DNA from 3 places in the Pseudoduganella sp. R-43 genome. Region 1 is predicted to be linked to each of the others. Evidence: predicted binding sites of a transcription regulator. Region 1 holds the regulator's gene; each other region holds the start of a gene.
The links. Region 1 encodes LexA, which represses DNA repair genes until DNA is damaged. Its sites were predicted from a motif close to ACTGTATNNNNATACAGT; they were not measured.

Region 1 (5,119 bases):
CTGCAAGCTTGCATTCACAATCGGCAGGCCGGCCGGGGTGTATCGAATCTCATCCCGTTCGGCGATCAGGGCGGTAACCCGGAGCTGGTTGTACAGACCGTCTCCTGTCAGGAATTAGGCCGCTGCAGGAGCTGCTGGGGCTTCGGCGCGATGGCTCTTGGCCGCGTCTTCACGCTGGACCGACTTCATCATCGGGGAAGGAGCGGTTTCCGCTTTCTTCATCTTGACGGTCAGGTGACGCAGCACGGCATCATTGAATTTGAATGCGGTTTCCAGCTCAACCAGGGTCTCGTTGTCGCATTCGATGTTCAGGCAGATGTAGTGTGCCTTGGCCAGTTTCTGGATCGAGTACGCCATTTGACGGCGGCCCCAATCTTCAACACGGTGCACGTTACCGCCGCGCGAGGTCACGCTGGTCTTGTAACGTTCGATCATCGCGGGCACTTGCTCGCTTTGGTCCGGGTGGACGATAAATACGATTTCGTAGTGACGCATTAATAACTCCCTTAAGGACTGTGAATATAGCCCACCCCGGCGTCAAGACGGGTGTGGGAAGAGGTAAGCCCGCAAGCATAGCAGACTTTGCCGGCCGGCTCAAGGTTTACTGATGGCGCGCAAAGCCCCCTGCCCGCTGGGCTGGCATGCCGGGGCATGGACCAGTCGACGCCGCCTGGAAGCTGCGCCCTTGCATTGCTCCGGGTAAGAACCCTGGATGACGCGCTGCTTGCCTGCGGCTTAATCGCCTGAGGCTTCGCCCCTCGCCGCCATGGCAGGCTGCGTCGCCTCAGACGATTGCAAGATCCCGGCGAGGAACCCGAGCCCGGCCGCCAGCCAGACCAGGGAGGCGACCACATCAAACGTCCACACACGATCGGGGAATTTGTACAAGTAAGGCACCACCAGCAGCCCGCGCAGCAGGCAAATCGCAGCAATCGTGCCCTGCGCCATTTGCGCAAATGGCAACCAGCGCAAGCGCCCTGCGCCAGCCAGCGCATACAAGGAGCAGATCAACATCAAGGCCCCTATGACTACCGCGCCAGCCGGCGCGAACCACGTCCCGGCGCGGGCTGATGCAACGACCTTGGGCGGCGCCTGCAGGAAGGCATACCACTCCGGCCCCAGCCAAGGCGCCGCGAAATGAATCACGGCACCGAACAAGGAAATCCCCGCCGCCAGCAAGAAAGCAAACCGTCCCATCCTGCCCTCCAATGGTTGTCGAAACATTATTAAGCCGAATATTTTCTGTCATTGCAACAAATTTGCTTGCAATTCCTTTCATACTGTACAAAAATACAGACTGTCTATATCCACAGTTCACCATAGCGCCATGATCAAGCTCACAGCACGACAAGAACAGATCCTCAACCTGATCAAGGATGCGATCGACAGCACCGGCTTCCCGCCTACCCGCGCCGAAATCGCGGCGGAGCTTGGCTTCAAGTCCGCCAATGCTGCAGAAGAACACTTGAAAGCCCTGCAACGCAAGGGCGCCATCGAAATTACCGCCGGCACCTCGCGCGGCATTCGCCTGACCGGCAACTTCGGCGGCCCGGCGACCGGTGCAGCAGCGCCGCGCCCGGCCGCTCGTGCCAATGTCGAATTCGACGACATGCCAGCCGTCCCGGCCGGCATGCTGGTTTCCCTGCCGCTGATCGGCCGCGTCGCCGCCGGCTCGCCCATCCTGGCCCAGGAAAACCTGGAGACCACCTACAGCGTCGACCCCAAGCTGTTCTCGGCCAAGCCGGACTTCCTGCTGAAGGTGCGCGGTGAATCGATGCGCGACATCGGCATCATGGACGGCGACCTGCTGGCCGTGAAAAAGACCGACAGCGCCCGCAATGGCCAGGTCGTGGTGGCTCGCATCGGCAACGATGTCACCGTCAAGACCTACCGCAAAACCGGCAGCAAGATCGAACTGCTGCCGGAAAATCCGGACTTCAAGGTGATCACAGTGACCGAAGAAGACGACTTCGCCCTGGAAGGCCTGGCCGTTGGCCTGATGCGAACCTGGCACTAAGACCGTCCTGCGCTCGGGGTGCGACGTGCGCCCTGGGCCTTTCTCCCGCGCTGGCCCGGCTGGCGCAATCCCTGCCCCTCCGCTGGCCAGCATGCCGTTTTAAGCCAGCCTGCGTCTCCATTTCTGCATTCTGTCGCACTCGGGTTCCATGACAAGGGCCGCTCGAGTTATCCTTCTTGCATCGAAAAAAGGAGAGGAGATCACATGCACGTCCGCCGTATCAGCTCGATCCTGTGCGCCTTGGCGCTGTCCATTTCCACCGCATACGCCGCCGCCCCGCAACAGCAGTTCGCCAACATGGGCGACCTGCAGCTTGAAAACAAAGCCACCATCAACGATTGCTCGATCGGCTACCGTACTTTCGGCACCCTCAACGCTGACAAATCAAACGTCATCCTGTTCACGACCTGGCACACCGGCACCAGCCGCGATGCGGCAGGGATGCTGCAAAGCGGCGCCCTGTTCGATCCGGCGCCATGGTACGTGATCGTGGTCGATGCACTGGGCAATGGCGTATCCTGCTCCCCTTCAAACAGCAAGACCCAACCAGGCCCCTCCTTTCCGCAGTTCTCGGTACGCGACATGGTCGCCAGCCAGCACAAGCTCCTGACCGAAAAACTGGGCATCAAGCACCTTCACGCCGTCATGGGCTACTCGATGGGCGGCATGCAGGCCTTCCAATGGGCCGCCAGCTACCCGGGCTTCATGGACGTAGCCATTCCCATCGCGGGCACACCGCGACTGACATCGTCCGACATGCTGTTCCTGCGCATCGTTGAAAAGTCGGTACTTGACGAGCCAGCCTACGCAGGCGGCCGCTATGCCCAGAACCCGCCGCTGCCAATGTATAACCTGCTGTTCGCCATGAACTTCGACAGCCCGGCGCATCGCAGCGCACGCACCGCGCCGAAGGACTTTGAAAAATTCTTCCGCGAGAGCCAGGCCTCCGATCCTGACGGCACTGACGCCAACAATTCCCTCTGGCAGATCCGCGCTGTACTGGGCCACGATATCGCCCAGGGCGGCAAGCTGGAAGACGCGGCGCCGCGCATCAAGGCGCGACTGGTCCCGATCAATGCAGCCCAAGACCACTTGGTCAACCCTGGGCCGGCAATCGCCTTCTCCAAGCTGCGCAAGGAAGAAGCCACCGTGCTTGACACCGACTGTGGCCACGCAGCGCTGCGCTGCGCCATGCCTGCCATGAAGGCCGTTGTGGAAAAAGCGCTACGCTAAACCTGCAGCCTGTCTAGCCAATCCTGCATTTCGTCGCAGCCACGCTCCCCGGGTGGCTGCGCTCACTTACAGTCACAAAAAGCACACCACAACCGGGGAGATTTGATGTTCAAGCCTTTCTGCATCGCAGCTGCGATGCTGGCGGCGCAATCCGCGTTCGCCTTCGACAACCAGGCCAACCACTACCGCCTCAGCATCGACAAGGATGCCAAACGCGCCCACGTCGAAGCCGACGTCTGGGTCGAGGGCCGCGACCTCGCGCTGTTCAACTGCATGCCGATACCGCAGCTCAAAAACGGCCAAGCCGACCTGATCGAAAAACTGCAAGTGCACGACATGGCCGGCAATGCCGTCGTCCTGAAAGACAAGGGCGAAGGCGAATACGACGTGGACGGCGACCGCCGCCTGCGCCTGTCTTACGACATCCGGCTGGAGCACGACAAATACCAATGGCCGGGCGGGAACGAAGAAGTATCCTATCACACCGACGAAGGCTTGATGTCGGTCGGCTATCCCTTGTTCATCGTCCCCGGCGAGAAAATGCTCGGGCAAACCGAAGTCACATTCGACCTGCCGATAGGATGGAAAGCCAATACGCCTTGGCGCAGCACCGGCAAGCCGGGCACCTTTTTGGTCGAGTCGCGGCGTGAACTGGTGAACAACGCCTTCTTCTTCGGCACGGCTCACGCGGAAACCTTCAAGGCGGGCGGTGTTGAAATGACGCTGGTGATGGGCAAGCAGTACTGGAAGCGTCGCGACGCCTTCATCTCCATGATCGACAAGCAGATGAACAGCTACCAGAAGCTGTATGGCCGCGGACCGGTCGCCGACCGCTTCCTGATCGTGATCAACCAGGGCGATAGCGGCGACGGCGGTGCGTTTGCCGGCTCCTTCAGCCAATACCTGAAAGACGACGGCAGCGAAGTCGCCCGTCCGATCTGGGGCAAGGTAATGGCGCACGAACTGGCCCATTTCTGGGATGGCCACTCGCTGGTGCCGAAGAACGAAAGCGAGGAATGGTTCAAGGAAGGGGTGAACGACTACGTCACCGTGATCACCATGGCGCGCAACAAGCTGATGGACCGCAGCATGCTGATCCAGCAGCTGGAAAATCTCGCACGCGGCCAGAACGTCGCGCGCAACGTGCAAGGCTTGACCGTCACCGTACGCGAAGCGGTGAAGGACAAGCACCGCAACTGGCTGCTGGTCTACGGCGGCGGCACGATCGCCGGCCTGGCGATGGACGTCGAACTGCGCAAGGCCAGCAAGGGCAAGGTCAGCCTCGACACGCTGCTGAACGAGATGTACAAGGAGTTCGGGCACAAGGGCAAGCAATACGACCAGGCCGATATTGTCCGCATCGGCAAGGCGATCAGCGGCGTCGACCTCGACCCGCTGCTGAACAACATCGTCGCCACCAGCAAGGCGCCGGATCTGAGCCCGCTATTCAAGGAGATCGGCCTGCGCCTTGAGCAATTCGGCATGCTGGAAACCTACCTGCTGCGCGACCCGGCCGCGACAGTGGAGCAGAAAGCCCGCTTCAGCGCCATCTTCGGCGTCCCGTACTAAATAAAAGTCGGGGTCAGGTCTGGCAATCCGCCACGTTTTTCGCATGGCGAAAAACGTGGCGGATTGCCAGACCTGACCCCGACTTTCGTCTCTTAATCCAATGCGTTCTTGAAGTCGGCGATCAGGTCGGCGGTATCTTCGATGCCGACGGAGACGCGAATCAGGCTCTCGGCGATACCCATCGAAGCGCGGCGTTCGGGGCCCATCTCGTAGAAGATGGTGTGCGAGACCGGGATCACCAGCGTACGCGTGTCGCCGAGGTTGGAAGTCGGGATCGCGAGCTTCAGCTTGTTGAGGTAG
Region 2 (5,119 bases), 1.1 Mb from region 1:
GGACAACCACCGCACCCGCGGTGCTGCATAAAACTCTCGAAGTGTAGCATACCTTCCGAGGCCAATTTAAAAGTCCTCGTCGGGCATGGTGCCCTTCATGGCGGTGCGGATGGCCTTTTGTGAGAAGCCGCGCGACATGAGGAAGCGCAATTGCTTCTGTCGGCCTTCGGGATCTTCGGCCACTTCGCCGAATTTGCGGCGCCAGACTTCGCAGCAGCGCTCGACTTCGTCTTCTTTCAGGCTTTCCTTGACTTCGGCCAGCATCTCGCCGCCGATGCCGTGGTGCTGCAGTTCGGCCACGATGCGGCTGTTGCCATAGCGGGCGGCGCGGCGGTGCACCAGGTTTTCGGAGAAGCGCTCTTCAGAGAGCCATTTGTTTTGCTCGAGGAAGTTGAGCAGGGCTTCGATGTCGTCGCCCTCTTCCGCGTGGCGTTGCAGCTTGCGGGCGAGTTCGAGGCGGCTGTGCTCGCGCTGGCTGAGCAGGCGCAGGGCACGGGCTTTTAGGGTGGGTTTGGGGAGGGGCATCTGTTAAACCGGTAAACCGATGTCTGACCCGCAGGGTCAGACACCTTCTGATCTACGGCCTGTGGCTCCGGCATACCAGTGTCTGACCCTGCGGGTCAGACGGGACGGCCATCCGGCTGCCTTACCGGTTTTAGTCGACCGCGCGCAGCTTCGGCGCTTCTTCGCCATCATCGGAAACGGCCGGCAGCTCACGCACGCCCAGTGCCGCACGCACCTTGTTCTCGATTTCACGCGCCAGTGCCGGACGCTCCTTGAGGAAGGAACGGGCATTGTCCTTGCCCTGGCCGATACGCTCGCCGCCGTAGCTGTACCAGGAACCCGACTTCTCGACGATCTTGGCTTCCACGCCCAGGTCGATGATCTCGCCTTCGCGCGAAGTGCCTTCGCCATACAGGATGTCGAAGTGGGCTTCCTTGAACGGCGGCGCAATCTTGTTCTTGACCACCTTGACCTTGGTCTCGTTACCGATCACCTCGTCGCCCGACTTGATCGAGCCGGTACGGCGGATGTCGAGGCGCACGGAGGCGTAAAACTTCAGGGCATTGCCGCCGGTGGTGGTTTCCGGCGAGCCGAACATCACGCCGATCTTCATGCGGATCTGGTTAATGAAGATTACCAGGGTGTTGGTGCGGTTGATGGTGCCGGTCAGCTTGCGCAGCGCCTGGGACATCAGTCGCGCCTGCAGGCCCGGCAGGGAATCGCCCATATCGCCTTCGATTTCGGCTTTCGGGGTCAGCGCGGCAACCGAGTCGACCACGATCAGGTCCACGGAACCGGAGCGCACCAGCGCGTCGCAGATTTCCAGGGCCTGTTCGCCGGTATCCGGCTGGGAGATCAGCAGCTCGTGCAGGTTGACGCCCAGTTTTTGGGCATACACCACGTCCAGCGCGTGTTCCGCGTCGATGAAGGCGCAGGTGCCGCCCATTTTCTGCATTTCAGCGATGGCTTGCAGGGTCAGGGTGGTTTTACCGGAAGATTCAGGACCGTAGATTTCCACCACACGGCCGCGTGGCAGGCCGCCTACGCCCAGCGCGATATCCAGGCCCAGGGAGCCGGTGGAGACAGTCTGCACTTCCTCGATCGGGGCGGATGCGTCCATGCGCATCACGGAGCCTTTGCCAAACTGCTTTTCAATCTGGGCCAGTGCGGCCGCCAGGGCCTTGGCTTTTTCCGATGCAGGTACTGCGCCTTTTTTGTCGTCCATGATGTTCTTTCGCGGGCTAAATGAATTGAGTCACTACGTTGTACAGGTGGTACTGTATAAAATTACAGTGCTTTTGACAAGCCCCTTTTTGCAAACTTTGCGAAAAGTCAAACGGCTGGAGTACAGTGTCCTTATGCGTATCCTATTAGCCGAAGATGACAGCGTCCTCGCGGACGGCCTGACGCGCTCCCTGCGCCAGTCCGGCTATGCGATCGACTGCGTAAAAAACGGGCAGGAGGCGGACACCGCCCTGTCCACCCAGGAATTCGACCTGCTGATCCTGGACCTGGGCCTGCCCAAGATGTCCGGGCTGGAAGTGCTGCGCCGCCTGCGCACGCGCGGCTCGCTGCTGCCGGTGCTGATCCTGACCGCCGCCGACTCGGTCGAGCAGAGGGTCAACGGCCTCGACCTGGGCGCCGACGATTACATGGCCAAGCCGTTCGCGCTGTCCGAGCTGGAGGCGCGGGTGCGGGCGCTGACCCGGCGCGGCCAGGGCGGCGGCTCCACCGTCGTCAAGCACGGCCCCCTCACCTACGACCAGGTCGGGCGCAGCGCCTATATCAACGAGCAGATGCTGGACCTGTCGGCGCGCGAACTGGGCTTGCTGGAAATCCTGCTGGCGCGCACCGGGCGCCTGGTGTCGAAAGAGCAGCTGGTGGACCACCTGTGCGAATGGGGCGAAGAGGTCAGCAACAACGCCATCGAGGTCTATGTGCACCGCCTGCGCAAGAAGATTGAAGTGGGCGGCATCCGCATCGCCACCGTGCGCGGCCTCGGCTACTGCCTGGAGAAATTCAACCCGCCGCAACCGCCGGCCGCACCGTGAACGGCGAGCAGCAGGCCGCCGACTGGGCCCACGCCCCGGCCGCCGAAGAGAACGAGATCCAGCACTCGCTGTTCGGCGAGATCCTCGACTGGATGCTCGCTCCCCTGCTGCTGCTGTGGCCAATGAGCATCGCCATCACCTACCTGGTGGCGAAGTCGATCGCCAACCAGCCCTTCGACCATGCGCTGGAAGACACCGTCACCGTGCTCACGCAGCAGGTGCGCGAAGTGGGCGGCGTGATTCCCCGCCTGCCCGGCCCGGCGCGCGACATCCTGCGTGCCGACGACGTGGACAATATCTATTACCAGGTCAGCAGCCCGACCGGCGCCCACGTCGACGGCGACCGCGACCTGCCGCCGCCGCCGAAGCAGGATCCCGAGCTGCAGGACATCCGCGCCGGCGCGGTCCTGTTCCGCAACTCCACCCTGCACGGCACGCCGATCCGCATCGCCTGGACCTGGGTCAACCTGGAAGAAGACAAGGCGCAGCCGCAGCGCCTGGCCCTGGTGCAGGTCGGCGAAACGCTGGAAAAGCGCGCCAAGCTGGCCAATGAAATCATCAAGGGCGTGATCCTGCCGCAGTTCATCATCCTGCCAATCGTGCTGGCCCTGGTGTGGTTTGCACTGTCGCGCGGGCTGCTGCCGCTGCGTGAACTGCAGGAGCGCATCCGCGCCCGCCCGTCGGACGACCTGAGCCCGATCCCGCCGCGCCAGGTGCCGGAAGAAATCACGCCGCTGGTCAAGTCGCTCAATGAAATGCTGGAGCGCCTCAAACTGTCGATCGATTCGCAAAAGCGTTTCATCGCCGATGCTGCGCACCAGATGAAAACCCCGCTGGCCGGCATGCGCACCCAATCGGAACTGGCGCTGCGCCAGACCGACCAGGCCGAGGTGCACCGTTCGCTGGAACAGCTGGCCAAATCGTCGCAGGCGGCCACCCGCCTGGTCAACCAGCTGCTGGCACTGGCGCGCGCCGAGAACCAGCCGCAGGCCGGCACCGCCATGGAGCCGCTGGAGCTGGGCGGAATGGCGCGCAGCACGGTGCACGACTGGGTCCAGGCGTCCTTCAACTACGGCATCGACCTTGGCTACGAACCGCCGCCCGAGGACGTGCCGATTTCCGGCAACGCGATGATGCTGCGCGAGATGCTGTCCAACCTGATCGACAATGCCTTGCGCTACACGCCGCGCGGCAGCGCCGTCACGGTGCGCGTGCGCCGCACAGGCAAGCATGCCCTGCTTGAAGTGGAAGACAACGGCCCCGGCATCCCGGCAGCGGAGCGCGGCCATGTGTTCGAGCGCTTCTACCGCATCCTGGGCAGCAACACCGAGGGCTCCGGGCTGGGCCTGCCGATCGTGCGCGAAGTGGCGCAGCAGCACGAAGCGGAAGTCGACCTGTTCGCCAACCCGCGCACCACCGACCCGAAATACCCAGGCTGCCTGTTCCGCGTGACGTTCCCGCTGCGCGTGCCGGACACGCCGCCCGAAGAAGAAGAGGTACCGCATTTTGGATAAGCTCGAGCGCCACTGGCGCCGCGTACGCCGCATGACCGGCTGGCTGCTGGCCACCTGGCTCCTCACCACGTTCTGCATCATTTTCTTCGCGCGCGAATTGAGCGGGCTGTCGATCTTCGGCTGGCCGCTGTCGTTCTACCTGGCGGCGCAAGGCGCTTCGCTGATCTACCTTGGCATCATCGGCTTCTACGCCTGGCGCATGCGCGCGCTGGAGCGGCGCTACAGAAGCGAGCAGTTGCGCGAAAGCGGGGGCCAGGCATGAGGACGCCCTTCTTCCGCAAGCTGCAGCGCTACTACACGATCTTTACCGGCTGCTTCGCCATGTTCCTGCTCGCGCTGGCGATGCTGGAAAAGGAAGGCATGCCGCGCCTGTGGATCGGCTACCTGTTCATGTTCGCCACCATCATCCTGTACGCAGCGATCGGGGTGATCAGCCGCACTTCCAACGTGGCGGAGTATTACGTGGCGGGAAGGCGCGTGCCCTCGCTGTTCAACGGCATGGCCACGGCGGCCGACTGGATTTCGGCCGCGTCCTTCATTTCGCTGGCGGGCGGCCTGTACCTGCACGGCTTCGACGGCCTGGCCTACATCATGGGCTGGACCGGCGGCTACTGCCTGGTGGCGCTGCTGATCGGGCCTTACCTGCGCAAGTTCGGCCAGTACACGATTCCCGACTTTTTCGCGGCGCGCTACGGCGGCGGCTACAACGGCCGCGCCGTGCGGCTGATGGCTGTCGGCGCCACCATCATCGTTTCCTTCACCTACGTGGTGGCGCAGATCTACGCGGTGGGACTGATCGCTTCGCGCTTTACCGGCGTCGATTTCTCGGTCGGCATCTTCCTCGGCCTGGCGTCGATTCTGGTGTGCTCCTTCCTGGGCGGCATGCGGGCCATTACCTGGACCCAGGTGGCGCAGTACATTATTATCCTCGTGGCCTTCCTGATGCCGGCCATGTGGCTGGCGGTCAAGCACGGCGGCAATCCGGTGCCGCAGGTCGCCTACGGCAAGCTGCTGCCCAAGCTCAGCGCACGCGAGACGCAGCTGGCGCGC
Region 3 (5,119 bases), 890 kb from region 1:
CCCGCATAGCCTTGCCAGTTGGTGTTGGCCACAAAGCTGACGGCGGTATTGAAGGAGGAGTCCGGACTGACGCCAGGCAGGCCCTGGGGGTTAAGCGGCAGCCAGGCCTGCAAGCGCTGAACAGCGTAGACAAACAGGGTGCCAACGAGATTGAAGACCAGAAGTGCCTTGGCGTAGGCCTTCCAGCCCATGCCTCGCTGCGCTTCGTCGCCCGGCACGCCAGCGGCACGGTACAGCAGCCTTTCGACTGCAGCCAGCCAGCCAAGGCCAGGGATTTTGCTGCCATCGGCCACGCGAGCCAGCAAGGCGCCGAGCGGCCACGCTGCGGCGACCAGGACCAGCAGGAAGACGGCCAGCAGCAGGAAGGATTGGGGGGTCATATTACAGGTCCTCCGCTTTCAGAAGGGCAGCCAGCAGGTAGACCAGCAAGCCGGCCGTGGCGACGGAGCCGATGAGATAAAAGATATTCATTGCTTCCCTCCCAGCTTGTCGCAACCGGCCGCCATGGCGACAACCAGCACGAAAAAGGTGACGATTGCGCCAATAAAAACGATGTCCATCAGGTTCCCCGAAAGGTCTTGTTTGCATGCGAACCAGCTTATCGAGACACGCCTAAATTCGGTGTAAAGACTCGGCAAAGCGGTGTAAACAAGGTGTAAAAATCAGAAGGTCCGGCTGACCGTGAGCTGCAAGGCGCTCTTGCCCAGGAACTTGCCGTTGGCTGGCGAGGCGTAGGCTGCCTTGCCGGCATTGGTGCCGACGGCAGCCAGCTGCACGCTGGCGATGCCCAGGTCTTTGCTCACGCCCAGCTTCCAGTCGCTGTAGTCGGCGACGCCATTGTTTTTCACGCGCTGGTGGCCGGCGTGCAGGTTGATGGTGTAGCCGGCGCCCGCATCGACATTTACGCCCAGGTCCAGGTAGCCGGAGTTTTTGCTGTCGGCGAAGCCGAACAGGCTGGTCACGGAATGCGAGTATTTCAAGGTCGCCGGGCCGTATCCAAGCTGGCCGTGGATCTCCGTCGTGTCAGGGTTATCGAGGCCTGGGATACGCCCCTTGTAAACATAGGTCAGCACGCCCGCGTCGTAGCTGACATCTGCCGTCAGTTGGCCGCGCTTGCCGCCGTAGATATCCAGCTCCACGCGGCCAGCCCCGCCGGCATCGCGCGTCCAGTTGATGGTCGACGCCCAGGCGCCCGCGTACCAGCCTGTCCCGCTGTCGGCAAAATCGGCGCCGGCCTGCAACGCGGGCTGCAGGCGCGATTGCGAGATCCCGCGATAGCGGTAGTCGCTGGCCAGCGCAGCGTTGAAGCTCAGGTCATTGGCAAAGGCAGGAGCGGACAGCATCGCCGCCGCCAGGAAAAACGCGTTCTTCATACATTCGCTTTCGTCAAAAAAGAAGGTGACGAAAGCGTATCGATCGGCGCGTAAAAACGGTCTAAATAGAAGGCAGCGACAAGTCAACGCCGCATAAAAATACCTACAGCCGCATGAACTTGCGCAGCACCGCCTGCACCTGGTGTTCAGCCAGCGGCTTGTCCAGCATGCCGGCGGCGCCGGCGGCGCGGCCGCGCGTCAGGTCGTAGTCGTGGGCCGACTGCACCAGGAAGATCACTTCGGGTTGCGCCTCCAGGCTGCGCAGTTGGGCGCACAGCAGGTAATGGTCGATGATCGGGGCGGCGAAGTCGATTAGTACCACAGCCACCGGCTGCTGGCGGCAATGCGCCAGCGCTGCCACACCGTCCACCGCCCACAGCACCGCAGTGCCGAACTGTTTCAGGGACTGGCCCAGCTGCTCGCTGAAATTGGCGTTGGCATCGACGCACAGCACGGCGCCCTCGCGGCGCGGCTTGCGCATCTTTTCATAGACAGCGGGATCGGTCAGATCGAGGTCGAGCCGCTCGCGGCGCCGGCGCTCGGGTACCAGCGAATCGACGGAAGCCGACAGGCCGGCCAGCACGTCGGCACGGCGCTGGAGCAGGCGGCCCAGTTCCGCATACATGGCGCTCCACTGCACTGGTAGCGGCAGGTTCGGGTATGGCAGGAGCACGCCGGTCGCTCCCAGCACCAGCGCCGGCCGGATGTCGCCTGCAGCCAACGATGCGATGGCTGCCAGCGCTTTCAGTTCCGTGCCGTTGGCCAGGTAAATATCGGGGTCCTGCAGGCTGTCTTCGGTCAGGCAGAGATAGGCCGGTCCGTCGGCGGGCGCCTTGGCCAGTCCCAGCGCGAGCGCCCGCTCGGCTTCCAGGGGGAAGCCGACCAGCCTGACTGCGAACGGGCGCCGATCTGTAGTCATAAAACCCATTTTAACGCTGCGATTCCCTTGCGCCACCGGCCGTAGCGGATAGAATGCGCAAGCATGCGATCCGTCAAACCGGAAAATACTGTATATAATCACAGCACTTTGCATTACCAATAACACGTATGGCCACTAAAAAACCAGTTTCCGACTACAGCGAATCATCTATCCGCGTCCTCAAAGGACTGGAACCCGTCAAGCAGCGCCCGGGCATGTACACCCGCACCGAGAACCCGCTGCACATCATCCAGGAGGTGATCGACAATGCCTCGGACGAAGCATTGGGCGGCCATTGCAAAAACATCATCGTGACGCAGAATGCCGACGGTTCCATCACCGTCGAAGACGACGGCCGTGGTATTCCGGTCGGCTTGCATCCTGAAGAAAACGTGCCGACGGTGGAAATCGTCTTTACCCGCCTGCACGCGGGCGGCAAGTTCGACAAGGGATCGGGCGGCGCTTACGCCTTCTCGGGTGGCTTGCACGGTGTCGGCGTATCCGTCACCAACGCGCTATCCAAGCGCCTGGAAATTGCAGTGTGGCGTAAAGACGACGCCGGCAACGGTTTCCACCAGATCGCCTTCGAACACGGCGACCTGGTCGAGCCATTGAGCTCCCAGCCGGCGCCGAAGGATGGCAAGAAGTCCGGTACCCGCGTGACCGCCTGGCCGGATGCGAAGTATTTCGATTCGCCGCTGATCTCGCAGGTCGAGCTGCAACGCCTGCTGCGCTCCAAGGCCGTGCTGCTGCCCGGCGTATCGGTCACGCTGAAGAATGCCAAGACCGGCGACGAACAGACCTGGATGTACAAGGACGGCCTGCGCGGCTACCTGAACGAGCAACTGGCGCAAACCACCTCCGGCGGCGAAACCCTGATCCCCCTGTTCGAGGGCGAGCAGTTCGCCACCCCTGATGCGGAAGGCTTTGCCGAAGGCGAAGGCGCGTCCTGGGTGGTGGCATGGACCGAGGAAGGCGCCGTGGTGCGCGAATCCTACGTCAACCTGATTCCGACCCCGAACGGCGGCACCCACGAATCGGGCCTGCGCGAAGGCCTGTTCGGCGCAATGAAGAACTTCGTCGAGCTGCACTCGCTGCTGCCGAAGGGCGTGAAGCTGCTGCCGGAAGACGTGTTTGCCCGCGCTTCCTTCGTGCTGTCGGCCAAGGTGCTGGACCCGCAATTCCAGGGCCAGATCAAGGAGCGCCTGAACTCGCGCGATGCGGTACGCCTGGTATCGACCTTCTCCAAGCCCGCGCTGGAACTGTGGCTGAACCAGCACATCGACTACGGCAAGAAGCTGGCGGAGCTGGTGATCAAGCAAGCCCAATCGCGCCTGCGCTCCGCGCAGAAGGTCGAGAAAAAGAAGTCGTCCGGCGTGGCTGTATTGCCGGGCAAGCTGACCGATTGCGAATCGGACGAAATGACCCGCACCGAATTGTTCCTGGTCGAGGGCGACTCGGCGGGCGGTTCGGCCAAGATGGGCCGCGACAAGGAATTCCAGGCCATCCTGCCGCTGCGGGGCAAGGTGTTGAACTCCTGGGAGACTGACCGCGACCGCCTGTACGCCAACAACGAAATCCACGACATCGCGGTGGCGATCGGCGTCGATCCGCACAATCATGGCGATTCGCCTGACCTGTCTGGCCTGCGTTACGGCAAAATCTGCATCCTCTCCGATGCGGACGTCGACGGCTCCCACATCCAGGTGCTGCTGCTTACCCTGTTCTTCCGCCACTTCCCTGCCCTGATCGACAAGGGCCACATCTGCGTGGCGCGTCCGCCGCTGTACCGCGTTGACGCACCGGCGCGCGGCAAGAAGCCGATCCAGAAGCTGTATGCGCTGGACGACGGCGAACTGGTGGCCATTGAAGACAAGCTGCGCAAGGACGGCTTGAAGGAAGGCTCCTGGACCATCTCCCGCTTCAAGGGCCTGGGCGAGATGAACGCCGAGCAGCTTTGGGAAACCACCATGAACCCGGACACCCGCCGCCTGCTGCCGGTGTCGCTGGGCGATTTCGACCACAGCTACTCGTCCTCGCGCTTCAATATGCTGATGGGCAAAGGCGAAGCCGCAGCCCGCCGCGCGTGGATTGAAGAACACGGCAACGAAGTGGAAGCGGATATCTAAAACCGGTAAAGCAGTGTCTGACCCGCGGGGTCAGACACTGGTACGCGACCGGTGCGGGCCTGGTGTCTGACTCCGCGGGTCAGACGGGACGGCCACCCGGCCGAATTACCAGTTAGAAAGTAAAAACTATGACTCAAGCAAATCTCTTTGACGAACCAACCCCGGAACTGCCGCCAAATGGCGGCAGCGGCGGTGATGACGGCGGCGAATCGCTGACCCTTTCGACCTTCGCCGAGCGCGCCTACCTGGATTACGCCATTTCCGTGGTCAAGGGCCGCGCTCTGCCGGACGTGTGCGACGGCCAGAAGCCGGTGCAGCGCCGCATCCTGTACTCGATGAATGAACTGGGCCTGGGCCCGACCGCCAAGCCGCGCAAGTCCGCCACCGTGGTCGGCGACGTGCTGGGTAAATTGCACCCGCACGGCGACCAGTCGGTGTACGACGCGCTGGTGCGCATGGCGCAGGATTTCTCGCTGCGCTATCCGCTGATCGACGGCCAGGGTAACTTCGGCTCGCGCGACGGCGACGGCGCAGCGGCAATGCGATACACCGAAGCCCGCTTGACCCCGATCTCGCGACTGCTGCTGGACGAAATCGACCAGGGCACCGTGGACTTCATCCCGAACTACGACGGCTCGTACGAAGAACCGGCCCTGCTGCCGGCGCGCCTGCCGATGGTGCTGCTGAACGGCGCCTCC

Region 2: recA (recombinase RecA) is a predicted target of LexA. The motif match lies at 1,781-1,798, and genes of this name have one in related genera.
Region 3: ACN9M3_RS27980 (DNA topoisomerase IV subunit B) is a predicted target of LexA. The motif match lies at 2,380-2,397, and genes of this name have one in related genera.

The regions. Positions count from the first base shown of each region.
Region 1 covers NZ_CP183988.1:5,240,155-5,245,273, forward strand. Annotated here, with positions in the region: gene priB (primosomal replication protein N) at 1-96, opposite strand, end outside; gene rpsF (30S ribosomal protein S6) at 115-495, opposite strand; gene ACN9M3_RS23855 (hypothetical protein) at 736-1,197, opposite strand; gene lexA (transcriptional repressor LexA) at 1,328-2,017, shown strand; gene ACN9M3_RS23865 (alpha/beta fold hydrolase) at 2,222-3,250, shown strand; gene ACN9M3_RS23870 (hypothetical protein) at 3,356-4,819, shown strand; gene ACN9M3_RS23875 (cystathionine gamma-synthase family protein) at 4,912-5,119, opposite strand, start outside.
Region 2 covers NZ_CP183988.1:6,329,957-6,335,075, forward strand. Annotated here, with positions in the region: gene recX (recombination regulator RecX) at 67-525, opposite strand; gene recA (recombinase RecA) at 656-1,729, opposite strand; gene ACN9M3_RS29010 (response regulator) at 1,863-2,555, shown strand; gene ACN9M3_RS29015 (sensor histidine kinase N-terminal domain-containing protein) at 2,552-4,069, shown strand; gene ACN9M3_RS29020 (DUF4212 domain-containing protein) at 4,062-4,331, shown strand; gene ACN9M3_RS29025 (sodium:solute symporter family protein) at 4,328-5,119, shown strand, end outside.
Region 3 covers NZ_CP183988.1:6,127,727-6,132,845, forward strand. Annotated here, with positions in the region: gene kdpA (potassium-transporting ATPase subunit KdpA) at 1-380, opposite strand, end outside; gene ACN9M3_RS27965 (potassium-transporting ATPase subunit F) at 382-471, opposite strand; gene ACN9M3_RS27970 (TorF family putative porin) at 663-1,373, opposite strand; gene ACN9M3_RS27975 (response regulator) at 1,477-2,292, opposite strand; gene ACN9M3_RS27980 (DNA topoisomerase IV subunit B) at 2,421-4,421, shown strand; gene parC (DNA topoisomerase IV subunit A) at 4,550-5,119, shown strand, end outside.